4 regions of the Comamonas sp. FG99 genome follow, and region 1 is predicted to be linked to each of the others. Evidence: predicted binding sites of a transcription regulator. Region 1 holds the regulator's gene; each other region holds the start of a gene.

What was found. Region 1 encodes FNR, which switches genes on or off when oxygen is low (the NO sensors DNR and NnrR bind a similar motif). Its sites were predicted from a motif close to TTGATNNNNATCAA; they were not measured.
Region 2: the regulator FNR is predicted to act here: its motif matches at 5,674-5,687, upstream of ACODRX_RS17320 (universal stress protein).
Region 3: the regulator FNR is predicted to act here: its motif matches at 5,676-5,689, upstream of ACODRX_RS17430 (hemerythrin domain-containing protein).
Region 4: the regulator FNR is predicted to act here: its motif matches at 4,161-4,174, upstream of cydD (thiol reductant ABC exporter subunit CydD).

What each region holds. Positions count from the first base shown of each region.
Region 1 is NZ_JBMDII010000020.1:46,331-54,140, forward strand. It holds gene ACODRX_RS14730 (TonB-dependent receptor domain-containing protein) at 1-867, opposite strand, end outside; cobalamin riboswitch at 960-1,210, opposite strand; gene ACODRX_RS14735 (DUF904 domain-containing protein) at 1,249-1,467, shown strand; gene ACODRX_RS14740 (cell division protein ZapA) at 1,464-1,790, shown strand; gene ACODRX_RS14745 (sulfite exporter TauE/SafE family protein) at 2,105-2,932, shown strand; gene ACODRX_RS14750 (urease accessory protein UreH domain-containing protein) at 3,036-3,767, opposite strand; gene hemN (oxygen-independent coproporphyrinogen III oxidase) at 3,770-5,149, opposite strand; gene fnr (fumarate/nitrate reduction transcriptional regulator Fnr) at 5,312-6,037, shown strand; gene ACODRX_RS14765 (hypothetical protein) at 6,072-6,374, opposite strand; gene ACODRX_RS14770 (FixH family protein) at 6,402-6,686, opposite strand; gene ccoG (cytochrome c oxidase accessory protein CcoG) at 6,728-7,810, opposite strand, start outside.
Region 2 is NZ_JBMDII010000026.1:20,062-27,871, reverse strand. It holds gene ACODRX_RS17360 (RNA/DNA-binding domain-containing protein) at 1-235, opposite strand, end outside; partial or broken gene ACODRX_RS17355 (IS3 family transposase) at 355-687, opposite strand; gene ACODRX_RS17350 (tautomerase family protein) at 765-1,178, opposite strand; gene ACODRX_RS17345 (LysR substrate-binding domain-containing protein) at 1,294-2,217, shown strand; gene ACODRX_RS17340 (hypothetical protein) at 2,268-2,705, opposite strand; gene ACODRX_RS17335 (LysR family transcriptional regulator) at 2,869-3,846, shown strand; gene ACODRX_RS17330 (metallophosphoesterase) at 3,866-4,711, shown strand; gene ACODRX_RS17325 (hypothetical protein) at 4,858-5,634, shown strand; gene ACODRX_RS17320 (universal stress protein) at 5,750-6,172, shown strand; gene ACODRX_RS17315 (LysR family transcriptional regulator ArgP) at 6,176-7,111, opposite strand; gene ACODRX_RS17310 (choice-of-anchor U domain-containing protein) at 7,242-7,810, shown strand, end outside.
Region 3 is NZ_JBMDII010000026.1:41,019-48,828, forward strand. It holds gene ACODRX_RS17410 (nitric-oxide reductase large subunit) at 1-1,831, shown strand, start outside; gene azu (azurin) at 1,907-2,362, shown strand; gene ACODRX_RS17420 (response regulator) at 2,399-3,091, opposite strand; gene ACODRX_RS17425 (type IV pili methyl-accepting chemotaxis transducer N-terminal domain-containing protein) at 3,088-5,067, opposite strand; gene ACODRX_RS17430 (hemerythrin domain-containing protein) at 5,064-5,627, opposite strand; gene ACODRX_RS17435 (DUF3079 domain-containing protein) at 5,743-5,949, shown strand; gene ACODRX_RS17440 (peptidylprolyl isomerase) at 6,067-6,957, opposite strand; gene narI (respiratory nitrate reductase subunit gamma) at 6,954-7,676, opposite strand; gene narJ (nitrate reductase molybdenum cofactor assembly chaperone) at 7,694-7,810, opposite strand, start outside.
Region 4 is NZ_JBMDII010000035.1:25,753-33,562, reverse strand. It holds gene fdnG (formate dehydrogenase-N subunit alpha) at 1-2,192, opposite strand, end outside; gene ACODRX_RS20220 (C40 family peptidase) at 2,377-2,961, shown strand; gene ACODRX_RS20215 (YgaP family membrane protein) at 2,985-3,170, opposite strand; gene ACODRX_RS20210 (rhodanese family protein) at 3,201-3,734, opposite strand; gene ACODRX_RS20205 (ArsR/SmtB family transcription factor) at 3,751-4,032, opposite strand; gene cydD (thiol reductant ABC exporter subunit CydD) at 4,287-5,945, shown strand; gene cydC (thiol reductant ABC exporter subunit CydC) at 5,942-7,678, shown strand; gene ACODRX_RS20190 (cytochrome ubiquinol oxidase subunit I) at 7,717-7,810, shown strand, end outside.

The DNA.
Region 1 (7,810 bases):
GGTCCACTGCGCCTGCCAGTTCAGACCCAGGGTCTGCAGCTTGTTGAGGCTGCGGTCGTCGGCGCTGGGGCTGAGGTCGTAGCCGGAGTTGGTGTCGGAGTACAGCATCGTCGCCTCGACGCGCTGCTCGCGGTTGATCTGGTAGCCCAGGCGCCCGGTCACCGAATTGCGGCGGTAGCCATCGTCGTCGGGGTTGGCGGTGGCGGTGGTGCGAGCATTGAAGCCGTGCGACTGCGCGCGCGCCAGGCCGATCGCATAGTCCCAGCCGTCGGAGGCGCCGCTCACGCCGGCTTCGGCGGTGAAGGTGCCGCGGTTGCCCACGCCCAGGCCCACATAGGGCTTGGGCGGCCCTTCGCCCTTCTTGGTGAAGATCTGCACCACGCCGCCCATGGCGTCGGAGCCGTAGACCGCGGCGGCCGGGCCGCGCAGCACCTCGATGCGGTCGATCTGCTCCAGCGGAATGTCCTGCCAGCTGGCACCGCCGGTGGACTGGGAATCGATGCGCACGCCGTCGATGTATACGGCGGTAAAACGTGTATCGGCACCGCGCAGGAACACGCTGGTGGTGGTGCCGGGGCCGCCGTTGCGCGAGATCTCGATGCCGGGCAGGCGGGCGAGCAGGTCGGCCACGCCCACCGCGCCTGCGCGCTCTATGGTCTCGCGGTCGACGATCGACATGTCGGCCACCAGGTCGGCCAGCGGCTGCTCGGTGCGGTTGGCGGTGACCACCATTTCGGACAGGACGGCTGCGCCATCCTGCGCAAGCGCGGGGGAGCAGAGCATCAGGGCGGCCGCGGAAACCGCGGACAGGCGGGCGGACAGGCACAGCGCGGCGCGCGCGTGGGCCGGCAAAGAAATCGAACTCATGGGGCAGAGAAATCCAGGAATGGCCCGTGCCGGCCTCCCCGCCGGCATGTGGGAAACAAGAAAGCGCCACCCCGATCGAGGGCAACCGGGGCGCGTCATTCGCATCGTTGGCCGGTATCCGGGCTGGCGACGTTACAGCACACGCCTTCCCAAGCACTTGTTCAAGGTGTTCAGTGGCTAGAATGTGGCTGCAGATAGCGTCACAACGCTATCAATCGCTTACCGTTGCGGGGGCAGCGCAGGTTGAGGGCATCCGGGCAAAAGGCCGGCGCACTTCCCTGCTTCCCGTTGAACTGCCGCGCTGTGAACCATTGCGGCGAGCACCAACGGATACAATTTTATCGCCGTTCGCGGTTGCTCTTTCTTATTCACTGTCTCCCTATGGTCACCACGTCGTCTTTGGACTTGATACTGGAACGGGTGCAAGCCCTGCTGGCCCGCCACGAAGCCCTGCAGCATGCCCATGCGCAACTGCAGGACAAGCTCGCCTCCCTCACCCAGGAGCGGGACTCCTTACAATCCCGGCTGAACGCGGCTCGCGCGCGCGTCGATGCGATGATCGAGCGCCTGCCCAAGACCTCGGAACAGGATGACGTATGAAGCAGATGGAAGTACACATCATGCAGCAGAGCTACATGCTGGGCTGCCCCGAAGGCCAGGAGGAGCGCCTGCAGTCGGCCGTCAAGCATGTGGACGCGGCCATGTGCGGCATCCGCGACAGCGGCAAGATCCGCGGCCGCGAGAAGATCGCGGTGCTGGCGGCGCTGAACATCGCCTTCGACCTGCTCGAATCTCAGGCCGCAGCGGCGGCCGCAGCGGCAGCGCCCGCCCCCGAGCCCGCACCGGCGGCGCAGGCCTCGCTGGACCTGGACGAGCCGCGCCTGCAGGCACTGCTGGAGCGGCTGGACTCGGCCCTCAAATAAGCAGGTATAGAAATTTAACCAGGCTCACGGCGCTGATAAATGAGTTTGCGCCGACGGCCCCTTTGCAGCGCATACAATGGAGTCGTTCGCAGCGCTGCCGGGCTTTATAGTTCCTTGAACCAATGCTCTACGAGCACGGGCTTGGTACATTGCTCCTCGAGCGTGATCGTCTCGCGTCAGATGAACCCAACGTTGAGCTGCCCTCGCCCACCTGAACCCCCGGTTCAGGATGACGGCCCGGTGGATGTTGCGAACACCTTTTTCCCCTGCAAAGGCCACCGGCAACGGTGGCCTTTGTTCTTTCCAGCCCCGCCATGCCCCTGATCGATCCCCTCACCATCGCCATGCTGGCCTGCCTGGGCCTGGTGGCAGGCTTTCTCGCGGGGCTGCTGGGCATCGGCGGCGGCATGATCCTGGTGCCGTTCATGAGCTACCTGCTCGGGCGCCAGTCGGTCGCGCCCGAGCTGGCCATCAAGATGGCGATCGCCACCTCCATGGCCACCATCGTCTTCACCTCGGCCTCCAGCGTGCGGGCGCACCACCGGCGCGGCGCGGTGCGCTGGGACATCGCCCTGCGCCTGGCGCCCGGCATCGTGCTGGGCGGCCTGGTGGCCAGCCTGGGCATCTTCGCGGTGCTCAAGGGCAGCTACCTGGGCATTTTCTTCGGGCTGTTCGTCGGCTATTCGGCGCTGCGCATGGTCTTCAAGCGCGAGGCCAAGGCCATGCGCTCCATGCCCGGCACGCTGGGCCAACTGGGCGCGGGCGGCTTGATCGGCTGCCTCTCGGGCCTGCTGGGCGCGGGTGGCGCCTTCATCAGCGTGCCGTTCATGACCTGGTGCAACGTGCCGATCCACAACGCGGTGGCCACCAGCGCGGCGCTGGGTTTTCCGATCGCGGTGACGAATGTGCTGGGCTTCATGCTCGCCGGCCTGCACCTGCAGGGCCTGCCGCCGGGCGCGGTGGGCTATATCTGGCTGCCGGGCCTGGTGTCGGTGGCGGCCTGCAGCGTGCTGACCGCGCCGCTGGGCGCCAAGGCCGCGCACCAGCTGCCGGTGGCCCAGCTCAAGAAGGTGTTCGCCGCGCTGCTGCTGTGCCTGGCCAGCTACATGCTCTACAAGAGCGCCGTGGCGCTGGTGCATTGAGATGCAAAAACAAGAGCTTTCAGCGCTCTTCAGGTATTGATCTCCAATACTTTTATACCTGAAAACCTTTAAACATCAGCGCTGGCAGCTCCCTTTTTAGATGCTAACACCACAGCACCGGCCCGTGCTGCATGGCATGCATCCACAGCGCCCAGCCGCTCATCAGCACCAGCACCGCGCCGGCCAGGCGGGTGCCCAGGTCTTGCCGCCAGCGGTTGGCCGCCCGGCCCGCGCGCGCCAGCAGCCACGGGCCCAGCACCAGCCACAGCGTGCCACCCAGGCCAAAGGCCAGCATGGCCGCCGCGCCGCCGGCGGCGCTGCCGGTGAGCGCCGCCACCGCCACCGCCGAATACAGCAGTCCGCAGGGCAGGCAGGCCCAGGCCAGGCCCAGCGCCAGCACCCGGCCGCGGCTCGCCAGGCCTTGCTGCACCCGCGACCACAGGCGCCGGCTGGCCTGTTCCATCCAGGCCGGCTGGCGTGCCCAGGCCAGCAGCGTCAGCCCCCACAGCAACACCAGCAGTTGCACCAGCGCCCACACGGGCCGCAGCGCCGCGGCCCATTGCACGCCCTGGGCAAAGCCGCCGATGGCGCTGGCCGCCAGCGCGCCCAGCGCCGCGTAGCCGGCAAGCCGCCCCGCATGCAGGGCGGCCAGGCGCATGGCATCCACCTGTGCCGCCGGCCATGCGGCGGGAGCGCCGGCGGGCGCCCAGGCAATCGGCTGGCTGCCGCCTTGCGGCGCGGCGATGCGCGCGCAAGGGGCTGCGCACATGGCCAGGCAGTGCGGCCCGCCGGCCAGCCCCATCAGCAAGGCGGTGACGGCTACGCCCCAGAGCATGTTCAGATGATCTTGGAAAACCGCGCGCGGTTGCGGTCGGCCTGCAGGTAGCGGTCGAACACCATCGCGATGCCGCGCACGAAATACCAGCCCATGTCGGTTACCGCGATCTCCTCGCCGCCCAGGCGCACCAGGCCCTGCTCCTGCATCGCGCGCAACTGCTCCAGCTCGGCCGCGAAGTAGCGGCCGAAGTCGATCAGCCAGGCCTGCTCGATGGATTCGATGATCAGGCTGCCCTGGCACATCAGCGCCATGATGACCGCGCGGCGGATCAAGTCGTCGCGCGACAGCGCCAGCCCGCGCACCACCGGGATCTGGCCCTGGTCGATCAGGTCGTAGTACTCCTCCAGCGTCTTGGCGTTCTGGCTGTAGGTGGCGCCGATGCGGCCTATGGCCGATACGCCCAGGGCCAGCAGGTCGCAGTCGGGATAGGTGCTGTAGCCCTGGAAGTTGCGATGCAGCCGGCCCTGGCGCTTGGCCACGGCGAGCGCATCCTGCGGCAGCGCGAAATGGTCCATGCCGATGTAGACATAGCCGCCGGCCTGCAGCGCATCCACCGCCTGGGCCAGCATGGCCAGCTTGTCGGACGGCGCGGGCAGATCCGCGGTGGCGATGCGCCGCTGGGCCTTGAAGCGCTCCGGCAGATGGGCGTAGGCGTAGAGCGCGATGCGGTCGGGGCGCAGCGCGCGCACCTGCTGCATGGTGCGTGCAAAGCTCTGCGGCGTCTGCTTGGGCAGGCCGTAGATCAGGTCGACGTTGATCGATTCGAAGCCCAGCTCGCGCGCCGCCCGCACCAGCTCGAACACCTGTTCGGCCGCCTGCTCGCGGTGCACCGCCTTTTGCACCGCGGGCTCGAAGTCCTGCACGCCGAAGCTCAGCCGGTTGAAGCCGAGCCCGGCCAGCAGCTGCAGGCGCTCGCGGGTGACGGTGCGCGGGTCGATCTCGATCGAATACTCGCCGCCGGGCACCAGGCGCAGGTGGCGGCGCAGCATGTCCATGAGGCGCTGGAGTCCGGTGTCGCTGAGAAAGGTTGGCGTGCCGCCGCCCAGGTGCAGCTGGCTCACCGCCTGGTCGCTGCCGCCGTGGCGCACATGCAGCGCCAGCTCGCGCTCCAGGTAGTCGAGGTACTGGTCGCCGCGCTCGGGGTGGCGGGTGACGATCTTGTTGCAGGCGCAGTAGTAGCACAGCGACTCGCAGAACGGGATGTGCACATAGACCGACAGCGGCTGCGCCCGGCCCGGGTGCGAGCGCCGCTGCTCCAGCGCGATGGCGTAGTCGCTCGCGCCGAAGGCCTCGACGAAGCGGTCGGCGGTCGGGTACGAGGTGTAGCGAGGGCCAGGCACGTCGAAACGGCGCAGCAGCTCGGGAGTCAAGGCAATCATCGCAGCATCTTCCATCAGAAAAACTACTATGCGCCGGCGTGCTCCGGCTGTCCTTGACCCAGATCAAGAAGGATTGGCGGCCCATGGTTCACAATACGGATACACAGGCTCCGGGTCATGCGCCAGCGGAGTTGATGAATGTCAAGCCAACGGAATCACTGCATGTCCACTACCGCCATCAAAGTCGCCTGCTCCAACTGCAACCTGCGCGAGCTGTGCATGCCCGTGGGGCTGCCGAGCGAGCAGATGCAGCGCCTGGACGAGGTCGTCTCCACCCGGCGCAAGCTCAAGCGCGGCGAGGCGCTGTTTCGCAACGGCGAGGCATTCACCTCGCTGTATGCGATCCGTACCGGCTTCTTCAAGACCTGCATCACCACCGAGGACGGGCGCGACCAGGTGACCGGCTTCCAGATGGCTGGCGAGATCATGGGGCTGGACGGCGTGGCCCGCGACCAGCATTCCTGCGACGCGATCGCGCTGGAGGATGCCGAGGTCTGCGTGATGCCCTACGAGCGGCTCGAAGAGCTGTCGCGCGAGGTGAACGCGCTGCAGCACCATGTGCACAAGATCATGAGCCGCGAGATCGTGCGCGAGCACGGCGTGATGCTGCTGCTGGGCAGCATGCGCGCCGAGGAGCGCCTGGCGGCCTTCCTGCTCAACCTGGTGCAGCGCCTGCATGCCCGCGGCTTCTCGCAGACCGAGCTGGTGCTGCGCATGACGCGCGAGGAGATCGGCAGCTACCTCGGCCTCAAGCTGGAGACGGTGAGCCGCACCTTCTCGAAGTTCGTCGACGAGGGCATCGTCGAGGTCAAGCAGCGCCATGTGCGCATCATCGACGCGGCCAAGCTCAAGGGCCTGGTCAACAGCAGCCAGGCGCCCTGCCACTGATTCCACTGCCATGCGCGCCTGAGCCCAAGGCATTTCAGCAGCACTTCTCTTGCGAATCGCCGCGCCGGCAGGCATCGGGCCGGTCGTCGCTCGGCACCGGGCAGCGGTTGACCTCGAACGGCGACAGCGACAGCAGCGTGGTCAGCGCGGTAGCCACCATCATCAGCGCCCAGAACACGAAGAACGCCACCGTGTAGATGCCGGTGCGGCTCAGCGGCAGCGGCTCGCCCGCCCAGGTCAGGTCGTGCGGATCGACCACCGCGAAGACCAGCATTTCCTGCACGCCCGCGAGCAAAAATGCAGGCCAGGCGATCCACATCCATCGTTGCAGCAGCATCTGCGTCTCCCCTTCTTGCTTGCCGCGCTATTGCGGCTGGTCCGATGCCGGCGTGGCCGTATGGTTGCGTGCCTTGAGCGCCGGTGCCAGGCTCTTTTGCGGCTGCGCGAGCCGCTGGTTGATGTTCAAGCCATTCTGGTAGTAGTTGTCGTCGACCACCGGGTCCTGGCCACGGACCGCGATCCAGGCCGTGGCCAGCCCGGCCACCACCACCAGGGCCGGCCCGGACAGCAGCAGCCAGACGGAGAGAAACTTCCACCAGGGCTTGCCGGCATCGGCGGCCGGCGCGGTTTGCGGCAGATTGCGGTTCATGGTCAGCTCCTTGCAATGCGATGGGATCGGGCGCGGGGCGCTCAGCGGGGCACGAGGAAGATGGACTTCTCCCGCACCTGCTCGGCATGGCCCTGCGCCTTGATGTCGAAATAAATGGTGTGCGAGCCGGCCTCCTGGCTACCCCAGCTCTCGTGCGGCAGCTGCAGCCGCACGGCCACCCAGCGCGCCTGGGCCGGCTCCACCAGAACCTCCGGCTCCGAGGCCACCTCCAGCCCCGGCAGGCCGCTGGCCGCGATGCGGTAGCTGCGCGCCGCCTCGGTGGCGTTCATGATCTGCAGGCGGTACACGTTCTCCAGCCGGCCGCCGGCCACGATGCGCGCCAGCGCGGCGCGGTCGCGCACCACGTCGACCTTGAGCGGCGTGCGCACATAGAGGCTGGCCACCATGGCCACCGACAGCGCCAGCAACACCGCGCTGTAGATCAGCACCCGCGGGCGCAGCACCCGGCGCATCATCTGCGCCGCACTCCAGCCCCGGGCCACCGCGTTCTGCGTGGAAAAACGGATCAGGCCGCGCGGGTACTGCAGCTTGTCCATCACCGTGTTGCAGGCGTCCACGCACAGGCCGCAGCCAATGCATTCGTATTGCAGGCCGTCGCGGATGTCGATGCCGGTGGGGCAGACCTGCACGCACAGCTTGCAGTCGATGCAGTCGCCCAGGCCCTTGGCGCGGTAGTCCACCGCCTTGGCGCGCGGGCCGCGGCGCTCGCCGCGCTGCGGGTCGTAGCTGACGATCAGCGTGTCCTTGTCGAACATCGCGCTCTGAAAACGTGCATAGGGGCACATGTACTTGCACACTTGCTCGCGCAGGTAGCCGGCATTGCCGTAGGTGGCAAAGCCGTAGAAGCCGACCCAGAACAGCTGCCACGAGCCCTGCAGCGCCATCAGCTCGGCCGCCAGCGTGCGGATGGGCACGAAGTAGCCGACGAAGGTGAAGCCGGTCCACAGCGCGATCGCGATCCACAGCAGCTGCTTGAGGAATTTCTTGCGCAGCTTCTCCAGGCTCCAGCCGCCCTGGTCCAGGCGCAGGCGCGCGCTGCGGTCGCCCTCCACCACCTTCTCGATCCACAGGAAGATCTCGGTGTATACCGTCTGCGGGCAGGC
Region 2 (7,810 bases), on a different contig from region 1:
GGCTGTCGGGCAAGCCGACCGGTGGGAAGATGGGCTGGCCGTTGGCGTCGCAGTCCTGGCCGATCACCACGTAGCCACCGCCCAGGTTCTCGAAATCGTTGGCGAAGGCGCACAGCGTGCGGATGATCGGGTCCGGGTTCCATCCGGCCTTGTACTCGATACGCTCACCCTCGACCGTGCGCTGGCGCAGCAGGTCGGTGAGGTTGATGGGGAGCTTATGGTTCGTGATCGTCATTGCCTTCCCTCGATTCGATAGCCCATGACGCGGTAGCTGCGCTGACGCTTGTCCCACATCCGCAGCAGGACCGGATGCCCTGTGTGACCTTGCCCTGAATTCCGTATCCCATCGCCGAGCTACGAATTGGCTTGCTTAGCCTGAGCTGCATGCCAGTCTTGCTCAAACCGCATCGGGCAGACATACGCCAGCGTGCAGTGTAGCCGGGCGCGGTTGTACCAGAGTACCCAGGACGATGACCTCGTCCTTGGCCTGGCGCCGTTTTCCGAAGCGCTGGCTGTGCAGCCGCTCCACTTTCAACGAAGCGAACAGCGTCTTGCTGCAGGCGTGTCCCAACAGTTGCCACGCCGGCTCATGGGCGTCTGGATGCCGTACTCTGTCAGCACGCCCCTGAAGTCCTCGCTGGCATACTGGCTGCCCCGGTCGCTATGAAATATCAGTCCGGTGTGCTTGCCCGGGGATGCCCCTGGCCAGCAGTTTTTCCAGGGGGCAGCGGCTACACGCAGTGAGCAAGCGTGGGGGCCATTTTTCAGCGGGGATCGGCCCCGCCGACCCGCTGGTGCAGGCCCATGGCGAACTGGCCCAGGCCGACCGACCAGTCCGAATAGTCGTTCTCGTGGGTGAAGATCAGCACGTCCGCCGGCTCGACCCCGGCACCGGCCTGCAGGTTGCGCGCAATGGCGGCATAGAGCTCGCGTTTCATCGCGTCGCTGCGGCCGCGCCGCATGGTGATCTCGACCACCACCACCCGCTCCGAGCGCTGGATGCCGTTGAAGCTGCGGTTGCACCAGAACTGGTTGGGGGCATAGTCGGCGACCATGTTGAACAGCTCGTCGGGCGGCATGCCGATGCTGTCGACCAGCGCCTGGTGTATGCCTTGCACGATGGCTTCGCGCTGGGCCTGCGGCGTGTCCTGGGGTAGGTTGGTGCGGATGAAGGGCATGGCTGGGTCTTTCTGGGAAGGCGTTGTCGCCGGATGGCAACAAGGCCGTGATTCTCTGTAGATTCCCGCCGCCACAAAAGCGATATCTTTGCAGTTTCTATGTGCAATAAACTCAATGATGCATCGCCTTCCTCCCCTGAACGCATTGCGTGCCTTTGAGGCTGCCGCAAGGCTGGGCCGCATGACGGCGGCCGCCGAGGAGCTCTCGGTCACGCCCGGCGCGGTCAGCCGCCAGGTGCAGCAGCTCGAGCGCAGCCTGGGCGTGGCCCTGTTCGAGGGCCGCAAGAGCCGCCCCCGGCTCAGCGCCGCCGGCCAGCGCCTGCTGCCGGCGCTGACGGCGGCCTTCGGGCAGATCGACAGCGCGGTGCGCGAGATCAGCGATGACGACGGCGGGCCGCTGGATGTGAGCTGTTTCAGCACTTTTGCCGTCAAATGGCTGATTCCCCGGCTCTTTTCGTTCCATACCCTGCATCCAGGCATCGAGGTGCGGCTGCGCACCACCCCAGTGGATACCGCGCAGGGCGGCTGCGACCTGGCGATCACGGTGGACGATGGGCTTGAGCGCGCGCACATCGCCAGCCAGCCCTGGTTCGCCGAGTGGCTGGGCCCGGTGCTGGCGCCGCCGCTGGCAGGGCGGCTCGGGCTGCGCGGGCCGGCCGATCTGGCCGGCCAGGCCCTGCTGCACACCCGCACCCGGCGCAATGCCTGGGAGATGTGGTGCCGCTCGATGGCGCTGGACCTGCCCACCGCCGCCAGTGGGACCGAATTCGAGCATTACTACTTCACGCTGGAGGCCGCGGTGCGCGGCCTGGGTATCGCGGTCGCGCCCTGGCACCTGGTGATGGACGAGCTGGCGGCCGGCCGGCTGCTGGCACCCTGGGGCTTTCAGCCCTCGGGCTACCACTATGCGGTGCAGCGCCGCGCGGGCGATGGCGGCCGCGGCCAGCCCCGGCTGGACCGGTTCTGCGAATGGCTGCTGGCGCAGCCCGGCTGCGTGCCGCCACCGCAATACCGTGCCGGCCAGGATGGGCACGGATAGCAAAAAGCCACGGCAGGCCGCGGCTTTTTTACAAGGATGGCGGCTGAAACTCAGTCGCGGGACTTGTTGCTGAAGCTCACCGCCGTGTCGCTCATGGCGCGGTTCAGGTCGGCCATCAGGCGGGCGTCCAGCAGCGCGTAGCTCCAGGTACGGTCGTCTTCCTCGGCGCGGCGGGTCTGCTCGTTCCAGTTCTTGCGCACGGCGCGCAGGCCTTCGCTCAGCGAGCGTGCGGGCTCGGCCAGCAGGGCGATCGAGGCGAATGCCACCACCCACAGCAGCGCCCAGCCGGCGACCCAGTGCTGGCTGCCCGCCATCGAGGTGATCCACTCGCTGGCCACCAGCACGCTGGCCACCAGTGCCGCCAGCACCAGACGGGTGCCGCTGCGCTTGCTGGCGAAGGTGTCGTGCAGATGTTCGGCGGCGCGTTCCACACGCTGCACGCCGGTGTGCTCGGTCGGGATATCGGTGTAGAAGAAATGGTTGCTCATGATGTCTGGGCAAGCCCTGCGGGCCTGCAAAAAAGTGCTTCCTTGGAAGCGATGAAAGTATTCTAGGGTTTACCCTATGCAATCTCAAATTTATATTTTGAATTCTTGTCATTCATGTTGGTGATGATTAGGGGAGAATAGGCCTTCCCGCCAGGAGCCCGCCATGCAAACCCACCAGTTCCGCAACCTGGACTTGAACCTGCTGCGCGTGTTCGACGAGGTGATGACCGAGCGCAGCCTCACGCGCGCCGCCGACAAGCTGGCCATCACCCAGCCGGCGGTCAGCAATGCGATGCGCCGCCTGCGCGACGTGCTGGGCGACGAGCTGCTGGTGCGCAGCGGCCAGGGCGTGGCGCCGACGCCGCTGGCGAATGCGCTGTGGCCGGCGGTGCGCGAATCGCTGGCCCGGCTGCAGCAGGCCTTTGCGCCCGAGAGCTTCGATGCGGCCCGCGACCGCCAGGCCTTCGTGCTCGCGATGGCCGATGCGACCACCGCCACGCTGCTGCCGCACCTGGTGGACATCCTGGAGGCCGAGGCGCCGCATGTCTCCGTCCAGGTGCAGCCGCTGACCACGCGCGATCCGCGCGGCATGCTCGACGCCGAATCGGCCGACCTGGCCGTGGGCTATTTCCCCTTCGTGCTGGCCGAGATGACCGCGCGCGCGCAGGCCGGCGCGCTGGTCGACTTCGAAAGCCGGCGCCTGTACGACGGCGAATACATCTGCGTGATGCGGCAGGACCACCCGCTGGCCGAAGGCCTGCTCACGCTCGACCGCTACTGCGGCGCGCGCCACCTGCTGGTGAGCTTCTCGGGCCAGCCCTTCGGTTTTCTGGACGAGGCCCTGGCCTCCATCGGCCGCAAGCGCCGCGTGGTGATGACGGTGAACCAGTACTTCACCGCCGCCCGCGTGGCGGCCCAGAGCGACCTGCTGACCGTGCTGCCGCGGCACATCGTGCCCATCATCGGCCTGGCCGGGCAGCTGGCCTGCCGGCCGCTGCCGCTGCGCGTGGAGGCGGTGCACGTGGACGCGCTGTGGCGCACGCGCAGCCGGCATATCCCGGCGCCGGCGCTGGCGTGGATGCTGCTGGCGCTGGAGCGCGCCACCAAGGCCGCTTTCCCCGACCAGGAGCTGCCGCTGTAGCAGCGGTTAGCATGGCGGCATGAAGCTGCAAGTCCTCTCTGATCTGCACCTGGAGACCGATCCGCATTTCCGCGCCGTGCCGGCGCCCGGCGCCGATGTGCTGGTGCTCGCCGGCGACATCGGCTCATACCAGCCCGGCTCGCGGCTGCCGGGCGATGATTTCGGGCTGGCGCAATTCAGCCCGCGCTCGGCCGGCGGGCGCTGGCCCGTGCCGGTGCTGATGGTGCCGGGCAACCACGAGTTCGACGGCATGGATTTCGATCTGGCCTACCAGCGGCTTGCCGCCTGCTGCGAGCGCCTGGGCATCGTGCTGCTGGAGCGCGGCGTGCATGTGCTGGGCGGCGTGCGCTTCGCCGGCACCGCGCTGTGGAGCGACTTCGACGCGATCGCGCTGCACTCGGGCGTGCAGGACGTGGGCAGCCTGCTGCGCCAGCGCGAGAAGGCCTACAAGGCCGCCAACTTCTACCTGGGCAAGACCGCCACCACGCGCCATGGCGAGCCCTTTCTGGCGGCGCAGATCCGCGACGAGGCCCTGCGGTGCCAGGACTGGCTGCGCGCGGCGCTGCTCCAACCCTTCGACGGGCCGACGGTGGCGGTCACCCATTTCGCGCCCAGCCTGCGCAGCGCCGATCCGCGCTACGGCCTCACGCCGGGCACGGCCGGTTTTTGCAACCAGCTCGATGCGCTGCTGCCCCATGCCGACCTGTGGATCCACGGCCACCTGCATGCGCCCAGCGACTATGTGGCCAGCGGCACGCATGCCGACGGCCGGCCCTGGCGCTGCCGCGTGGTGGCCAACCCGCTGGGCTATGCGCGCAAGGGCGAGCAGGAGGGGTTTCGGCCAGGCTTCACCGTGGCGGTCTGAGCCTTGAGGGGAGGAGCGCGGGCGGCGCACGGCCGCCGATGGATTGTTCTTGACGCCGCGCCTCGGCGGAGGTCGTGGATTGATGCGCGGGCTGGTATGCCCCGCGGGGCAATCGCAGTTGAAATATTCGAGGGAGGGAGACTGCTATGTGGACGACCAGGAAAATAATCTATTTCCTATTGATGGGGGCTGCCATTGCATTGGCCATTTTCTACATGCGCAATTCCGGTATCCATGGAGATGGGCCTGATGGGGCGGCGTTGAATGACAGGATCGAAAAAATCAGCACGGGAGATGATCGCGCGGAAATTCGGGCCGTGCTCTTTGATTATTGGCGCTCAGGTAATTACGAAGACACGGTCGGCTTGATAAAAAAGGCCTATGAAAAGGATCTGATCAGTTCCGATGAATACTATGGCGAGCTGGCGCATGTCTTGTCAATTGACTACGGTCAACCCAAGGAAATTATTGATGAAATATTTAATTCTGACAATTTATACGGCAAGACAGTCCTGCTCTCTCATCTTTCGATCCCCATGGGAATATACGAAAGACTGTCCATGGCAGAAAGCGCGGATGTGCTGGATTTATTGGGGAATGCTCGGCCTAAGTTTTCTCCCATTGTTAGTGAGCTGGGTATTTCATCCATCTCCACATATGGAAGCTGGCTGCAGGCGATAAGGGTTTTTCATGGAAGTGATGCCAATTTCCATGTGTATTTGAATGATCTTATATCCAATAATCTTGAGGACCCCCGAGAGATCGTCGCAATGATGTACTCCTTCCCCAAAAGTGAGCTGGAGGGCCATCTGGGGCCGCATGCGCTGGCGCGCTTGAAAGACACGGCCTTCCATTACAAGAGAAGCTATCCCGATAACAGCGTTGCCAATCTTGCCTTCGAGACATATGAAGAGCCGCGATAGCCTTGCATGGCTGGATCAGGCATGCTATGCCCTTGGAAGCTGACGTGAATCAACGCAGCGGCGCCGTCTTGCGACTATGCTTGGTGGGTCACCCACCAACCCAGGAGTCATGAACATGCGAATTCTGCTGGCTGTCGACGGCAGTGCCTACACCCAGAAAATGCTGGAATACCTCGTAAGCCATCCGAACTGGGCGGCTGCGGGCAACGAATACACCGCGCTCACGGTGAGCGCACCGCTGCCGCCGCATGCCGCCAAGATGCTGAGCAAGGATCTGGTGGCCGACTATTTCGACGAGGAGGCGCAGAAGGTGCTGGCGCCGGTGCGCGAGTTCCTGGCGGGCCACCAGGTCGCGGTGCAGTGCCTGAGCAAGGTCGGCCCGATCGGCGAGACCATCAGCCGGGTGGCGGACGAGGGCGGCTACGACCTGCTGGTCATGGGCACGCGCGGCCATGGTGCCTTGGCCAAGCTGGTGGTGGGCTCGGTGGCCACCCAGGTGCTGGCGGCGAGCAAGGTGCCGGTGCTGTTGATTCGCTGAGTTTCAGCATGCCGCCGGGGCTGTTTGCCCTGACGGCTCCAGGCTGGCGCGCGCGGTGCTCAGCATGGCCTCGGTCAGCGCCTGCAGCAGGCCGGATTGCAGGTTCCAGCAGTGCCAGTACAGGTCCACCGCCAGCACGTGCGCGGGCGCGATGTTGACCAGGCTGCCGTCGGCCAGGCCGGGGCGGGCCAGCAGTTCGGGCACCACGCCCAGGCCCCAGCCGGCGGCCACCGCGCGCAGCTGGCCTTCGGAGCTGGGCAGGTACAGGTGCTGCAGGTCCACGCGCGGCAGCCCCATGGCCTGGGCCACGAACACGGCCTGCATGTCGTCCTTGCGGTTGTACGAGAGAAAGGGCAGGTCGCGGAAATTGCCGCGCGACAGGCCCTGCGGCACATGCTGCGCGGCGTAGCCCGGCGCGGCCACCGCCACGTAGTGCATCGCGCCCAGCGGTACCATGCGGCAGCCGCGCAGCGCCTGCGACAGGGTGGTCACGCAGCCCAGCACCTCGCCGGAGCGCAGCCAGTCCTGCGTGAAATCCTGGTCGTCGGCGATCACCTCCAGGGACAGGCGCTGCTGCGCCAGCCCCTGCAGCGCGGGCAGCGCCCAGGTGGCGATGCTGTCGGCGTTGATGGCGATGGAGATGCGCTCGTTGTCCTGGTCGCCATGGGCCAGCGGCGCGAGCTCCTGCAGGTCGCGCTCCAGATCGGCGCGCAGCAGGCGCAGCTGCTTCACATGCTTGAGCAGGCGCTGCCCGGCAGCGGTGGCCTTCAGCGGCCGGCTGCGCACCACCAGCACCGAGCCCACCTGCGCCTCCAGCGCGCGCAGGCGCTGCGACACGGCCGATTGCGTCACATGCAGGCGCAGCGCGGCCTTCTCGAAGCCGCCTTCCTCGACGATGGCGGCCAAGCATTCCAGCGCGGCGGGGTCCAAATTGCTCATGGAGCCGCAGTGTAGCGGCAGGCCGCCTGGGGGCGGGCGTGTGCAAGCCTGTCACAGGCCTGTCACCTGGGGCTTCTACAGTCGCGCGATTTGCCGGACGTGGATGGGAGAAGCAATGCGCGGATATGCAATGGTCTGGAGCAGGGGCGCGGTGGCCGCCGCCTGCATGGTGCTGTGCGGCGCGGCCGGGGCCAAGGATTTCACTCAGGGCAATTTCGTGGCATACCGGGTCGCCCCCTCGGGATCGGGCCCGCTGCCGATCTATGTGGACGAGTACCAACCCGACGGCACCTGGGTACAGGCGGTTGCGTTGCCGACGGCGAATGCCGCCGGTGCCAAGGCTTTCATGGCTGGCACCAAGGGCTCGGAAGGGCTGCTCAACCGCTCTGCCGACCGCCGCTGCCTGGCCCTGCCGGGCTATGCGGTCGAGGCCAGCTATTCCAAGGCTGCGCTCGATGGCGAAGCTGCCAGCAATGCGCCGCGCGCTGTGGCATTCGTGGCGGCGGATGGCGGCATCGGCGGGGTGGCAGGCCTGGGTTCCTCGGCCATCGACAAAGGGGCTATCCGCAGCGCCGCCACCCAGGATTGCAGCGCTGCCTGGGCCAGCGGCGACGAGGGCACGGCCAACCAGGGCGGAACCTGGTATGGCGCCAGCGGAAGTACCAGCGGCACCCAGATATACAAAAGCAAGGCCCAGGG
Region 3 (7,810 bases), on a different contig from region 1:
GCAGTTGTTCTCGGATGCGCCCGCGCTCCACAAGAGCCGCGAGAGCTTCGCGATGAAGGAGAACACCCTGCCCAGCGCCGAGCGGCGCCGCCAGCTCACGCATTTCTTCTTCTGGACCGCCTGGGCCGCCGCCACCGAGCGCCCGGGCACGCATGTGACCTACACCAACAACTGGCCGCACGAGCCGCTGATCGGCAACACGCCCAGCAGCGAGAACGTGGTCTGGTCGATCGCCAGCGTGGTGGTGCTGCTGGCCGGCGTGGGCTTTCTGGTGTGGGGCTGGTCCTTCCTGCGCCGCCACGATGAGCCGCAGCCCGCCGCGCCCGCACGCGATCCGCTCACCGCCTTCGCCCTCACGCCTTCGCAGCGCGCGCTGGGCAAGTACCTGTTCCTGGTGGTGGCGCTGTTCGTGTTCCAGGTGTTCATCGGCGGCTTCACCGCGCACTACACGGTGGAGGGCCAGCAGTTCTACGGCATCGACGTGTCGCAGTGGCTGCCCTACGCGCTCACCCGCACCTGGCACATCCAGAGCGCGCTGTTCTGGATCGCCACCGGCTTCCTGGCGGTGGGCCTGTTCCTGGCGCCGGTCATCAACGGCGGCAAGGACCCGAAATTCCAGAAGCTCGGCGTGGATGTGCTGTTCTGGGCGCTGGTGTTCGTCTGCGTGGGCTCGTTCGTGGGCAACTACCTGGCGATCGCGCAGAAGATGCCGCCCGAATGGAATTTCTGGCTCGGCCACCAAGGCTATGAGTATGTGGACCTGGGCCGGCTGTGGCAGATCCTCAAGTGGGTCGGCATTCTGCTGTGGCTGGTGCTGATGCTGCGCGGCGTGCTGCCCGCCCTCTTTGCCCGCCACGCACCGGGCAAGAAGGAGGACAAGAACCTGCTGGCGCTGCTCACCGCCTCGGTGGGCGCCATCGGCCTGTTCTATGGCGCCGGCCTGTTCTATGGCGAGCGCACCAGCCTGTCGGTGATGGAGTACTGGCGCTGGTGGGTGGTGCACCTGTGGGTGGAGGGCTTCTTCGAGGTCTTCGCCACCACCGCGCTGGCCTTCGTGTTCAGCAGCATGGGGCTGGTGTCGCGGCCCATGGCCACCTCGGCCAGCCTGGCCTCGGCCTCGCTGTTCCTGCTGGGCGGCATTCCGGGCACCTTCCACCACCTGTATTTCGCGGGCACGACCACGCCGGTGATGGCGGTGGGCGCGGCCTTCAGCGCGCTGGAGGTGGTGCCGCTGATCGTGCTCGGCCACGAGGCCTGGGAGAACTGGCGCCTCAGGGGCCGCGCGCCCTGGATGGAGAACCTCAAGTGGCCGCTGGCCTGCTTCGTGGCGGTGGCCTTCTGGAACATGCTGGGCGCGGGCGTCTTCGGCTTCATGATCAACCCGCCGATTGCGCTGTACTACATCCAGGGCCTGAACACCACGCCAGTGCATGCGCATGCCGCGCTGTTCGGCGTCTACGGCTTCCTGGCGCTGGGCTTCACGCTGCTGGTGCTGCGCTATGTGCGCCCGCAACTGGTGTTCAGCGACACGCTGATGAAGACCGCCTTCTGGGGCCTGAACGCCGGGCTGGTGCTGATGATCGCCACCAGCCTGCTGCCCATCGGCATCATCCAGTTCCACGCCAGCGTGAGCGAGGGCCTGTGGTGGGCGCGCAGCGAGGCCTTCATGCAGCAGCCGCTGCTGCAGACCCTGCGCTGGGTGCGCACCTTCGGCGACGTGGTGTTCATCGTGGGCGCGCTGGCCATGGCGCTGCAGGTGGTGCGGGGGCTGGCGGGCGGCGCGGCCCGGCCGCATGCGCCCGGATTGCGGCTCGAAGGCGCGCGACATTGATCCAGATCCAAGCCGCGCCCGCCGCGGTTTGGCAAACTATGCGTTTGCCTGCTTTTTCAACCTGGGAGAAAAACCATGAAATTCCGCACCAACCTCGCCCTGCTGCTGGGCACGCTGCTGGCCGCACCCGCCGCCATGGCCGCCGCCTGCGACGTGGCGATCGAGGGCAATGACGCGATGCAGTTCAACAAGACCAGCATCGCGGTGCCGGCCAGCTGCAAGCAGTTCACGGTGAACCTCAAGCACGTGGGCAAGCTGCCCAAGGCCGCCATGGGGCACAACTGGGTGCTCACCAAGGCCGCCGACATGCAGGCCACCGCCACCGACGGCATTCCCGCCGGGCTGGACAAGGACTATGTGAAGCCCGGCGACAGCCGCGTGATCGCACATACCAAGGTGCTCGGCGGCGGCGAGTCCGCCTCGGTGAGCTTCGACGTGTCCAAGCTCAAGAGCGGCGAGAACTACGCCTGGTTCTGCTCGTTCCCGGGCCACTCGGCCATCATGAAGGGCACGCTCACGCTGGCGAAGTAAGCGCCCCTGCACCTTTCGGGGACGCATCGCGGGCCGTCAGCCGCGCCCGCGCCCCTCGGTCAGCAGCACCGCCGCCTGCACGCGCGAGGAAAGGCCGAGCTTGCGCAGGATGTGCTGCACATGGATCTTCACCGTGGTCTCGGCGATCGCCAGGCTGCGGGCGATCTCCTTGTTGCTGGCGCCGGCCGCGATCTCGCGCAGGATCTCGTGCTCGCGCGGCGACAGCTGCTCCAGCGGGTCCGCCGGCGCGGCGGCCGGCTCAGGCGCCGGCGGCTGCGGCTGCCGGGCCTGCAGCGCGCTGACCAGCTTGTCCGTCATCTCCATGCTCACCGTCGACTGGCCGCGCAGCGCGCGCTCGATGGCCGCGACCAGCACCTCGCTGTCCGCCGTCTTGAGCAGGTAGCCGTGGGCGCCGCGCTGCAGCGCCAGGGCCAGCGTGTCGGCATCCTCGCTGACGGTGAGCATCAGCACCCGCGCGGCCGGCGCGGCCTCGCGCAGGCCGGGCAGCAGGTCCACGCCGCTGACGCCGGGCAGGTGGTGGTCGAGCAAAATCACGTCGGGCTGCAGCTGCGCCGCGCGGCGCAGCGCCTCGCCGGCATCCGCCGCCTCGCCCACCACCTGCAGCTGCGGCTGGGTGGCCAGCAGCGCGGTGACGCCGCGCCGAAACAGCGGGTGATCGTCGACCACCAGCAGCCGTATGGCGCTGGCCCGGGGGGTCTGCATGCTCATGGCGGCATCCTTTCCGATTCGGCCAGTGCGGCCGCGGGCTGCGGGCCCGGCAGCGGCGGCAGGCTCAGGGTCACGCAGGTGCCGGCGCCGGGCACCGAGGCGATATCGAGCGCGGCGCCGATGCTGGCGGCGCGCTCGCGCATGATGCGCAGGCCCACATGCGTCTCGTCCAGCGCCGGGGCCGCGTCCTCCATGCCACGGCCGTCGTCGCGCACCTCCACCACCCACTGCGGCGCCTGCTGCACGTCCACCCACACGGCATGCGCCTGGGCATGCTTGCGCACGTTGGACAGTGCCTCCTGCACCACGTGCAGCACCTGCACCTGCACGTCGGGCGGCAGTGCCATGCCCTCGCCCTCGATGCTCAGCTGCGCGGGCAGCCCGGTCTGGTGCTCGAACTTGGCCAGCGTGGTGCGCAGCGCGGGCGCGATGTCCTCGGCATTGGTGCGGGTGCGAAAGTGCAGCAGCAGCTCGCGCACGTCGGACAGGCTCTCGCGTATGCCCGCATCCAGCTCCGCCAGCCGGCCCTGCACGCGCTCGCCAGCCTCGGGCGCACGGGCGATCTCGTCGCGCAGCAGCGCGGCCTGGATCTTGAGAAAGGCCAGGCCCTGCGCGATCGAATCGTGCAGCTCGCGCGCCAGCAGGCCGCGTTCATCGGCCACCGCCGCCTCGCGCTGCAGGGCATCGGCGCGCAGGCCCTCCATGCCGCCGGCCAGGTGGCTGGCCAGCGCATCGAGCAGCGCGCGGTCGTCGGCCGCCAGCTCGGTGGGCGCGCGGAAGAACAGGTCGATCTCGCCCAGCATGCGCTCGTGCAGCCGCACCGGCACGCTCAGCACGCAGGCGAAGCCGGCGCGTCGGCATTGCCCGGCATCCGCCCGGCCGGCGCTCCAGGGCGCGCCGCCGCGCCAGTCGTGCAACGCCACCAGCCGGGTCCTGGCCTGCGCCTGGGGCTGGCCGCAGAAGCAGTCGCCGGTGGGCACGCAGTGCTCGGCCGCGACCATCTCGTGCGGCAGCCCTTCGGACGCCAGCAGCACATAGCGGCGGTTGTCTTCGTCGCACCAGCGCACGGCCACCGCATCGGCCCGGGCGACGTAGCGCGTCTGCGCGGCAAAGCCCTGGGCCAGCGCCTGCAGCGAGTCGGACTGGGCCACCAGCGCCGCGCCCTCGTACAGCGCCGCCAGCCGGGCGCGCTCGGCCTGCAGGCGCTCGGTCTTTTGCTGCACGCGGCGCTCCAGGCTGGCATACAGGTCCTGCAGGCGCACCGCCATGCGGTTGAAGCCCCGGGCCACCGCGCCGAACTCGTCGCCGCCATCGGCCGGCACGCGCGCGGACAGGTCGCCCGCCTCGACGCTCGCCAGCGCGCCCTGCAGCCGCGACAGCGGGCCAAATACCAGCAGCTGCGCCGCATACAGCAGCGCCATGGCGGCCACGATGGCCAGCGCCATCATCGCGAACTGGGCGGTATTGAGCAGCGTGGTCCAGCGCGCCAGCTGCCTCTCTATGGTGCTGACCAGGCGGTCGATGCCGCCCACGAATTCCTCGGCCTGGCGCGCAACCGCGGCCGACTGCGCCGCATCGCCGCCCGCGGGCTGGGCAGGCAGCTGCCGCCAGGCGGCACGCAGCTGCTGCCAGCGCTGCTGCACCGCCGCCAGCGCGGCGCGCGAGGCCTCGTCGCGCGGCACGGCGAGCGGGCGCACGGGGTCGCCCGCCTGCAGCAGGGCCAGGCTGGCGTCGAAGCGGCGCAGCAGCGGCTCCAGGCGCTGCGGATCGCCCGAGGGCAGCGCCTGCGCCAGCTGCCAGGTCTGCATGCGCATGCGCCCGGCTTCGTTGATCGCGGCGGCGCCGCCTTCGAGCGACCAGGTGAGCCGCAGCGTCAGGCCGATGGCGGCCAGCGCCAGCACCAGCAGCGCGCAGCCGATGGCGCCGATCTTGACCGCCAGCGGGCGCCGTGGCGCCTCGGTGCCGTCCGCGCTCATGGCGCCGCGTCCGGGTAGCGGGCGCCGCGGCGGCGCGCCATGTCGCGGCCCATCGCGGCCTGCTCGGGCAGGCCCAGGCGCGAGCGCGCCTCGGGGTAGGCCAGGGCCTCTTCGACCTGGATGTGGCGGGCATAGAGCGCCGCGAACTCCGCCCAGCGCCGGCGCGCCGCCGCCAGCGCCGGGCCCTGCGGCGCATGCCCGGCCTGCACCGCCTGCAGGTCGGCGCGGATGCCGGGCCACAGCAGCGCCATCTGCTCGTGCTCGGCATGCAGGGCATCGGCCAGCGCGGCCTGGCCGGCGGCCCTCAGCGCGGGAAACACATGCCGCTCCTCGTCGTCGTGGTGCAGCGGCGCGGCCAGGTCGAAATAGCGCTGCACGTCGGCCGCCGCGTCGCGGGCCTGCCCGTCGGCATCCTCGCTGCCACGCTTGGCAAGGTGTTCGCCCAGCCGCTGCAGCAGTGCCAGCGTGCGCTGCACCCGGCCGTGGCAGGCATGCAGCATGCCGAACGGCTCGTCGAAGCCGGCGGCAGGAGGGGTATGCAGTTGCAGGGTCACAGCCATGGATTGTCGCTGCCGGCCGCTGGATCAGGCGCGGGGCGAGCGCCGCGGCTGATCCAGATCAAAACCATGCGCCGGGCGGGCGCGCACAGTGGGATTGTCCTCTTCATCGCCCGCCATGGCCAAACGCTTTCCGATCAACCCCGCCCACCCCGAGCGTACCTGCTGGGGCTGCGACCGCTATTGCGCCGCGAACGCCATGGCCTGCGGCAACGGGTCGGAGCGCTCGCCGCATCCAGCCGAGCTGTTCGGGCCCGATTGGGCGCAGTGGGACCCGCTGGCTTCGCCGGCGGCGGAAGCTGCCGATGGGGCTGGAGAGTCCTGAAACGATAGCTTCCAGCGCCTTACCAGCAATGTTTTCCATATGAAAAATATTTGAATTCATTGATTTACGTGCGGTAGCAGCTATCTTTTTTCATACCATTCCCCGCCCTCACGAGGCCTACTGCACCAGCGGCGTCTCCACCCCCTCCAGATCCACGCCCACCAGCTGCGCCCGCCCCGCCAGCAAGCGCAGGTACTGCGACAGCGCCGTGGCGAAGCTCTGCTGGCGCAGCTGCTGCAGCACCGCGGCGCGCACTTGCTCGTAGGGCGGCACGGTGCCGCTCTCGCGCGCCAGCACTTCCACCACATGCAGGCCGAAGCGGCTGTGCACCAGGCGCGGCAGCACGCCGACCTCGGCATGGCCGAACAGCTCGCGGGCGAACTCGGGGGCGCAGTCTGCCACCTGCAGCCAGCCCAGGTGGCCGCCTTCGGCTGCGCTTGGGCAATTGCTGCTGGCCTTCGCGGCGGCGGCGAAGCGGTCGCCCGCGGCCTGCTCTTCGGGCGTGGCGCTGCGCACGTCGAGCAAACAGGCTTCGGCGCGCTGACGCAGCGCGTTCACATCCACACCGGGCGTGACCGCGAACAGCACATGGCGGGCCCGCACGCGCTCGCCCCGGGCATAGCGCGCCGCATGGGCCGCATGGTGGCGGCGGCCGGCCTCGTCGCCGGGCTCGGGCAGCTGCAGCGCGGTGTCGAGCAGGCGCTCGATGGCCATGCCCGCCGCCTCGCTGATGGCGCCGGCGTGGGGCGCCGGATCGTCGGCCGCCAGCAGCCCCTCGCCCATCGCGGCCTGGCGCAGCAGCTCGGTGCAGGCGCGCTGGCGCAGCTCGGCGGCATCAAGCAGTTCGCCGGCATCGCACAAGGCGATGCCGTTGACCCGCGGCGCAGGCGGGGCAGCGCGCGCCGCGCCCAGCGGCGCCTCGATGCGCGGCAGGCTGGGCGCCTCGCTCTCCTGGCAGCTGCAGGCGTGGCTGCCGCAGCCTGCGGTGGAATGCTGTGCTGCGCTCATGCCTGGCCCCCTTCCCGGTTCTCGGGCAGGTTCAGCCGCCGCGAGCGCACCAGCTGGTAGGGCCGCGCCAGGTAGGCCACCGAGGCCAGGCCGCTCCACACATGCACCAGCCGGCTGAACGGGAACAGCAGGAAGATGGTCATGCCCAGCACCATGTGTACCTTGAACGGCCAGGCCAGCGCCACCAGGCCCGAGGCGTCGGGGCGGAAGGTGACGATGCGCTGCGCCCAATCGGCCAGCACCAGCATGGCGCTGGCGTCAGCCCGGTGCGAGAACGATGCCGGCAGCGTGGCCAGGCCCAGCACCAGCTGCACCCACAGGATGACGAGGATCGCCAGGTCGGTGCGGTGGCTGGTGCGGCGGATGCGCGGGTCGGAAATACGCCGGTGCAGCAGCAGCGTGAGGCCGATGAAGCACACCAGGCCGGCAATGCCGCCCGAGACGATGGCCAGCATCTGCTTTTGCGGCGCGGTGATCAGCCAGCCATACATGAAGTGCGGCGTGAGCAGGCCCACGGTGTGGCCGAACAGCAGGAACAGGATGCCGATGTGGAACAGGTTGCTGCCCCAGCGCAGCTGGCCCGAGCGCAGCAGCTGCGAGGAATCGCTCTTCCAGGTGTACTGGTCGCGGTCGAAGCGCGCGAGGCTTCCCATCAGGAAGACGGCGAGGCAGATGTAGGGGTAGACGACGAACAGGAAGTTGTGCACGGCGAGTGGCATGGCGGGCTCCTCGGGTTTCAGCGGGCGGCGCCGGCCGGTGGCTGGCGCCGCATGAGGTGGACGGGTTGCGGCGTGCCCGGCGCGGCCTGGCCCTGGCTGCTGCAGCCGCCGAAGGCGGCGGGCTCCTCCCAGCT
Region 4 (7,810 bases), on a different contig from region 1:
TCGCGCAGCTCGCCGAAGCCCGAGACCTGCTCGCCCGCCTTGCGCAGCACCTTGGAGGGGTCGGCCGGATCGGTCAGGTCGGCCAGCGCGCGGCCGTTGTACTCCTTGGCCAGCTCTTCGGAGCTGGGGTGCCTGGCCTGGGCATAGGGCCACCAAAGGTTGAGCATGGGGTCGGGGAACTTGCCGCCGTCCTTGCGGTACATCTCGCGCATGCGCAGGAACAGCGTGGACATGATCTCCACGTCGGTCTTGGCCTCGCCCGGCGGCTCGGCCGCCTTCCAGTGCCACTGCAGCACGCGCGACGAGCTGACCACCGCGCCTTCCTCCTCGGCGAAGCAGGTGGTGGGCAGGCGGAAGACCTCGGTCTGCACCTCCTCGGTCTTGATGTCGTTGAACTCGCCGTAGTTCTTCCAGAACTCCGAGGTTTCGGTGGCCAGCGGGTCCATGACGACCAGGAACTTGAGCTTGGCCAGGCCGGCGCGCACGCGGTTCTTGTCCGACAGCGCCGCCAGCGGGTTGAAGCCCTGCGCCAGGTAGCCGTTGACCTTGCCTGCGTTCATCAGGTCGAAGATCTGCAGCATGTCGTACTCTTTGTCGAGCTTGGGCAGGTAGTCGAAGGCCCAGTTGTTCTCGGCCGTGGCGGCCGAGCCCCACCAGGCCTTCATCAGGCTGACGTGGAACTTGGGGTAGTTCTGCCAGTAGCTCATCTGGCCCGGGCGCAGCGGCTTCTGGGTGCGCGCGGCGATGTACTTGCCATAGTCCTGCTCGGCCTGCCGGGGCAGCGTGAGGTAGCCCGGCAGGCTGGCCGACAGCAGGCCCAGGTCGGTCAGGCCCTGGATGTTGGAGTGCCCGCGCAGCGCGTTCATGCCGCCGCCGGCCACGCCGATGTTGCCGCACAACAGCTGCACCATCGCGCCGCAGCGCAGGATCTGCGCGCCGATGGAGTGCTGCGTCCAGCCCAGCGCATACATGATGGTGGCCGCGCGGCCCGCCACCGCGGTGCTGGCGAACTGCTCGCACACGTGCAGGAACTTCTCCTTGGGCGTGCCGCAGACGCGCTCGACCACCTCGGGCGTGTAGCGCGAGTAGTGGGCCTTGAGCAGCTGGTAGACGCAGCGTGGGTCCTGCAGCGAGGGGTCGGTCTTGACGAAGCCGTCCTCGCCCAGCTCATAGTCCCAGGAGCTCTTGTCGTAGCTGCGCTTTTGCTCGTCGTAGCCGGAGTAGATACCGTCGTCGAAGGCAAAGTCGGCGCGCACGATGAAGCTCATGTCCGTGTAGTTGCGGACATACTCGTGGTGGATCTTGTCGTTGCTGACAAGGTAGTTGATCACCCCGCCCAGGAAGGCGATGTCCGAGCCGGAACGGATCGGCGCGTAGAAGTCCGCCACCGAGGCCGAGCGGTTGAAGCGCGGATCGACCACCATGAAGTGCGCCTTGTTGTGCGCCTTCGCTTCGGTCACCCACTTGAATCCGCAGGGGTGTGCTTCGGCGGCATTGCCGCCCATGATCAGGATAACGTCCGCATTCTTGATGTCGACCCAATGGTTCGTCATCGCTCCACGGCCAAACGTCGGGGCAAGACCTGCCACCGTCGGGCCGTGTCAGACACGGGCTTGGTTGTCGAATGCGAGCAGGCCCCAGGAGCGGGCGACCTTGGCGGTGAGATAGCCGGCCTCGTTGCTGGAGGCCGAGGCGGCCAGCATGCCGGTGGAAGTCCAGCGGTTCACCGTGAGGCCGTCTTCGGTCTTCTCGATGAAGTTCGCGTCGCGGTCGGCCTTCATCAGGCCGCTGATGCGCTCGAAGGCCTCGTCCCATGAGATGCGCTTCCACTCGCTGCTGCCGGGGGCACGGTACTCGGGGTACTGCAGGCGGTTGGGGCTATTGATGAAGTCCAGCAGGCCCGCGCCCTTGGGGCACAGCGTGCCGCGGTTGACCGGATGGTCCGGGTCGCCCTCGACGTGGATCGCTGCCTGGCGGGAGTTCTTGCCGCCATCGCCGAGCGCATGCATCAGGATGCCGCAGCCGACCGAGCAGTACGTACAGGTTTGCCGCGTGACCGTGGTCGCGGCGAGCTTGTACTGGCGGACTTCGGCAAGCGCGGTGGCGGGCGAAAAGCCCATCACCGCCAAGCTCGATCCCGCCAGCGTGGAGCCGGTCACTTGCATGAACCGGCGTCTGGAGAGTTGCACCATGGGGCGTCCTCGCTTTCGTGGAAGGAGGTTATAAAAATGATTCGGCAGACAACCATTCTATCGTGCATATAGGTTTTTCCTAGTGGGGCAAGCCTGCTGATCGGCCCGCGCATGGAGTGGCGCCGTGCCGGGAAAAACACATTCAGATTCACTGGATTAGCCACGATTGTGAATAATGTGCTTCATGATGAACGCGATGCACGCCGCCAAGAGCGGCCAGGATGGTGGCCAAAGCGGCGCCGGCACGGCCTCGCGCCGCGAATGGTTGTTGGGTGCTGTGCTGTCGGCGGGCGCGCTGCTGGCGGGCTGCGCCTCGCGGCCCCAGGCCGCGCGCTCCGGCGGCGCCAGCGTCGCCGGCGTCGCCGGCGTGAGCCTGGGGCTCGACAGCCAGCTGCGCGAGCCGCTGTATGCGCGGCTGATGATGGTGGTGAACACGCCCTACACCTATGGCGGCAACACGCCCGAGGGCGGCTTCGACTGCAGCGGGCTGGTGCTGTATGCGATGCGGGGCATCACCGAGCGCCGGCTGCCGCGCACCACCGCGCAGTGGGCGACCGTGAGCGCGCCCATCGACCCCGGCCGGCTGCAGCGCGGCGACTTCGTGTTCTTCAACACGCTGGGCGGGCGCTATTCGCACATGGGCATCTACGCCGGCAACGGGCAGTTCGTGCATGCGCCGTCGACGGGCGGCATCGTCAAGACGGTGGCCATGGACAATCCCTATTTCAGCAAGCGCTTCACCGAGGCGCGCACGGTGTTTGTCGCCTGAGCCCAGCCGGTGAGGCGGCTGGCCTATCTGCTGCAGGTGCGGATGCCCAGCAGCGTATACAGCGGGCAAAAGCGTACGATGCCGGTGAGCAGCGGGATCACGCCCAGCCATCCCCACCAGCCGAGGACATGGGTGGCGGCCAGTGCGATGAGCACCAGCCCGGCGACGATGCGCAGCAGGCGGTCGAGGCCGCCGACGTTGGATTTCATGATGTTTCTCCTCTGAGTGGTTGATCCGGATCAGGCCGCCGCCGCGCGGCGGTTCCAAGGCATCTTCATCAGCAGGCGGGCCATGCCGCAAAAGCCGGTCAGGCCGGCAAAGACCAGCCCGCAGCCGACAAAGCCCGGCAGCAGGTAGAACCACGGCGACACCGCCGCTCCCAGCGCGGTGCCGGCGGCCACCAGGCTGCCGGCGGCAATCTGCACCTGGCGCTGCAATTCCAGTGGGCGCGAGGCATCGCGCAGCACTGGCAGGCCGGCTTGCTTCCAGCCGTCGAGGCCGCCTTCGAGCACGTAGGCCTCGCCGCCGGCGCAGGCGCACAGCGCATCGGCATGCATGCGGGTGCGCTGGCCCGAGCGGCAGTGAAAGACGATCACCGCATTGGCGTCTTTGAGCGCCAGCGCGGCGGCGCTCAGCTGCTCCAGCGGAATGCAGCGCGCCTGGGCGATGTGCTCGCGCGCATGCTCGTCGGGCTGGCGGATGTCGACGAGCGTCGCGGCGCCGCGCTCGAGCAGGGTTTGCACTTTCTGGGGGGAGAGGGTTTGCAGGGGCATGGCAGGCCTCGGTGGTTCAGGGGCAGAAGATGTCTTTGAGCGTGGCGATCAGGCGCGCCACGTTGGGGTTCTCGATGCGGTAGTACAGGGTCTGGGCTTCGCGGCGAAAGCTCACCAGCCCTTCTTCGCGCATGCGCGCCAGGTGCTGCGACAGCGCGGACTGGCTCAGCGGCACCTGTGCAAGCAGCGCGCCCACGGTCATCTCTGTGTGGGCGAGCAGCAGGCACAGCACCAGCAGCCGGTGCTCGTTGCCGACGGCGCGCAGCAAGGCCGCGGCCTGGGCCGCGCCCTCTTGCATGAATGTCTGTTGCGGGTCATGGCTTGACATATTTAATTAAGTAAAATCTAATTTAGCATATTCTAATTAATAAAGGGAGCCCCTGTTTTCGCCAGCGTCAACGCCTACCTTGGAATTCGCGCCAGACCTTGATGTACATCAAGCAAGGCGCAGATGGGTGGCTGTGGCTATGGAAAACCCGTATATGGGCGCCGACAATGGATGGCGACAGGAGTCCGGCGGCATTTCCCTGAAGTGTCGCCGCAGCCGCAAGCATGAACCCAAGCCCACCGCCGTCGATCCAGCTGCCCGCGCCGTCCCCGGTCGGCACGGCGCTGCAATGGGCCGCCGCGCTGCTGTGGCTGCCCCAGGCCGCGCTGCTGGCCTGGTCGGTGCAGCAGATGGCGGCCGGCCAGCCGCTGCGCAGCCTGCTGGCGGCAGCGGCCGGCGTGCTGGCGCTGGGCGTGCTGCGCGCCTGCTGCGAAGGCCAGGGCATGCTGCGCGCCAACCGTGCCGCGCGTGCCGTGCTGGGCCGGCTGCGCGCCCAGGTGCTGCAGGCCCTGGCCCAGGCCTCGCCGCTGGACAAGGCGCGCGCCGCCTCGGGCCTGGCAGCCAGCGCGCTGGCCGAGCAGGCCGAGGCGGTGGTGCCGTGGCTGGCGCGTTACCAGAGCGCGCTGTGGCGCGTGCGCATTGTGCCGCTGGCGATCGCCGCGGCGGTGGCCAGCCAGAGCTGGCTGGCGGCCTTGATCCTGGTGGTTGCGGCGCCGTTGATTCCCCTGTTCATGGCCATCGTGGGCTGGCGCGCCCGTGCCGCCAGCGAGGAGCAGCTGGTGCAGATGGGCGGCATGAACGCCTTCTTGCTCGACCGCCTGCGCGGCCTGGGCAGCTTGCGCGCGCTGGGCGCGGTCGAGGCTTCGGCGCTGCGGCTGCGCGGCCATGCCGAGGCGCTGCGCCAGCGCAGCATGCGCGTGCTGCGCATCGCCTTTTTGTCGTCGGCGGTGCTGGAGCTGTTCTCTGCGCTGGGCGTGGCCATGGTGGCGGTGTACGTAGGTTTTCACCTGCTGGGCATGCTGCCGTTCGGCGCCTGGGGCCAGAGGCTGAGCCTGGGCCAGGCGCTGTTCGTGCTGCTGCTGGCGCCCGCGTTCTTCGAGCCGCTGCGCGATCTGTCGGCGGTGTGGCACGACCGCGCCGCCGGCGAGGCGGCGCTGCAGGCGCTGGACGGCCTGTGCCGGCAGGCGGCGCCGATGGTCGGCGGCATGGCGCCGGCCGCGGACAGCGGCACGGCGGCCATGTCGGTCGAGGTCTTCGACCTGCAGGTACAGGCGCCTGGCGGCGAGACGCGCCTGGCGCCCTTGAACCTGCGCGTGGCGGCGGGCGAGCATGTGGCGCTGTGGAGCCCCAGCGGCAGCGGCAAGTCGGTGCTGCTGGCGCAGCTGGCGGGCCTGGCGCCGGTGCAGCGGGGCCGGGTGCGGATCGATGGCCGGCCGCTGGATGCGCAGACCGCGGCCGCGCTGCGCGCCGGCATGGCCTGGATGGGCCAGCAACCCCATGTGTTCGCGGGCTCGGTGCAGCGCAATATGGCGCTGGGGCGGGCACATGTCGGCGCCTCCGAGCTGCGCGCCGCCGGCGAGCAGGCGGCGCTGGGCGCGGTGCTGCAGGCCCGCCCGGGGATGAGCCTGGGCGAGGGCGGCAGCGGCCTGTCGGGCGGCGAGGTGGTGCGCCTGGCGCTGGCGCGTCTGGCGCTGAACCGGCATGCCGGGCTGCTGCTGGTGGATGAGCCCACCGCCCACCTGGACCCGGAGACCGCGGCGCAGGTGACGCAGGCCCTGCTGCGCATCGCCGCGGGCCGCACGCTGATCGTGGCCACCCATGATGCGCAGCTGGCGCGGCGCATGGATCGGGTGATCGAGCTGCCGGCGCGGGAGGCGGCATGAAGCCGGGCGGCAGGCGCAGTGCGTGCGGTGTGCGCGGCATCCATGCCGCAAGCCGCCTGCTGCAGGCCCTGGACGCGATGGCCGGGCGCCGGCTGTGGCTGGGCGGCGCCTTGCTGGCGGCTGCGACGGTGCTCATGGGCATGGCCTTGCTGGGCCTGTCGGGCTGGTTCATCACCGCCACCGCGCTGGCCGGGCTGGCACCGGCGACTGCGCTGGTGTTCGATGTGTTCATGCCGTCGGCCGGCATCCGGCTGCTGGCGCTGGGGCGCACCGGCGCGCGCTATGCGGAGCGGCTGGTCACGCACGATGCCACGCTGGCGGTGCTGGCCGCGCTGCGCGAGCGGCTGTTTCGCCACTGGTCGCGGCCCCAGGCGGCGCGCCAGCTGCTGCTGCGCCCGGCGCGGCTGCTGCAGCGGCTGAGCGCCGATGTGGATGCGCTCGACAGCCTGTACCTGCGCCTGCTGGTGCCTGGCGTGGCGGCGCTGGGCGCCGCGCTGTTCAGCGCGCTGGCGCTGGGCGCCATGCGCTGGTGGCTGGGGCTGCTGGCGGGCCTGTGGCTGCTGCTGGCCGGCTGGGGGATTGCGCTGTGGCATGGCCTGCGCACGCGCAAGGCGGCAATCCGCCGCGCCCTGGCGCTGGAGGCCATGCGCCTGCGCAGCGTGGATCTGGTGGCCGGGCAGACCGAGCTGGCGATGGCGGGCCGGCTGCCGGCGCAGCTGGCGGCAGTGCTGGCCTGCGACGCCCGCGCCGCGCGGGCCGACGAGCAGCTGTACCGCGCCGAGGCCCGCGCCGCGCAGGCCTATGGCGTGGCCGGCGCGCTGGGCCTGGGCGCGGCGCTGCTGGCCATGGGCTGGCTGGTGGAGCGCCAGCAGATCAGCGCGGCGCTGGCCGCGCTGGGCATCTTGCTGGCGCTGTCGGCGATGGAGCCTTTTGCCGCGCTGCGCCGCGGCGCGGCCGAGGCGGGGCGCAGCTGGCTGGCGCTGCGCCGCCTGGGCGCGGCGGCCATGGCGCAGCCCCAGGCCGATGCAGCGACCCCGGCACAGCCGCCGGCCGGCATGGCGCTGCAGCTGCAAGATGCCTGTGTGGCCTACCCGGGGCAGCCGGCGGCCCTGGGGCCGCTGCAGCTGAGCCTGCGCACTGGCGAGCGCGTGGCGCTGATCGGCGCCAGCGGTGCGGGCAAGAGCAGCTTGCTGGCGCTGATCGCGGGCGAGCTGCCGGCCGCGTCGGGCAGCGTCGCGGCGCTGCCGTGCAGCTGGATGACGCAGCGCACCGAGCTGTTCGCGGACAGCGTGCGCGACAACCTGCGCCTGGCGGCGCCCGGCGCGGACGATGCCGCGCTGTGGGGCGCGCTCGATGCGGCCGGGCTGGCGGCGGACGTGATGGCCTTGCCGCCGGGGCTGGATACGATGCTGGGCGAGGGCGGGCTGGGCCTGTCGGGCGGGCAGGCGCGGCGCCTGGCGCTGGCCCGGCTGCTGCTGCACCCGGCGCGCTGCTGGCTGCTGGACGAACCCACCGAGGGGCTGGATGCGGCCACCGCGCACGATGTGCTGCAGCGCCTGGCGCAGGCGGCCCGGGGGCGCACGCTGGTGCTGGCGACCCATTGGCGGCGCGAGGCGCGGCTGGCCGATCGGCTGCTGTGGCTGGAGGGCGGGCGCATCGCCGGGCAGGCGCGGCGCGGCACGCCCGGGTTCGAGGCGGCGCTGGCGCGGCTCCGGCCCGATGGTCAGGATTGAATCCCCATGTTTGAAAGACTCAGAGAAAGGAGTTCGCCATGAACCTCGATATCGTCGATTTGTCGCGGCTGCAGTTCGCGATAACGGCGCTCTACCACTTCCTGTTCGTGCCGCTGACGCTCGGGCTGTCCA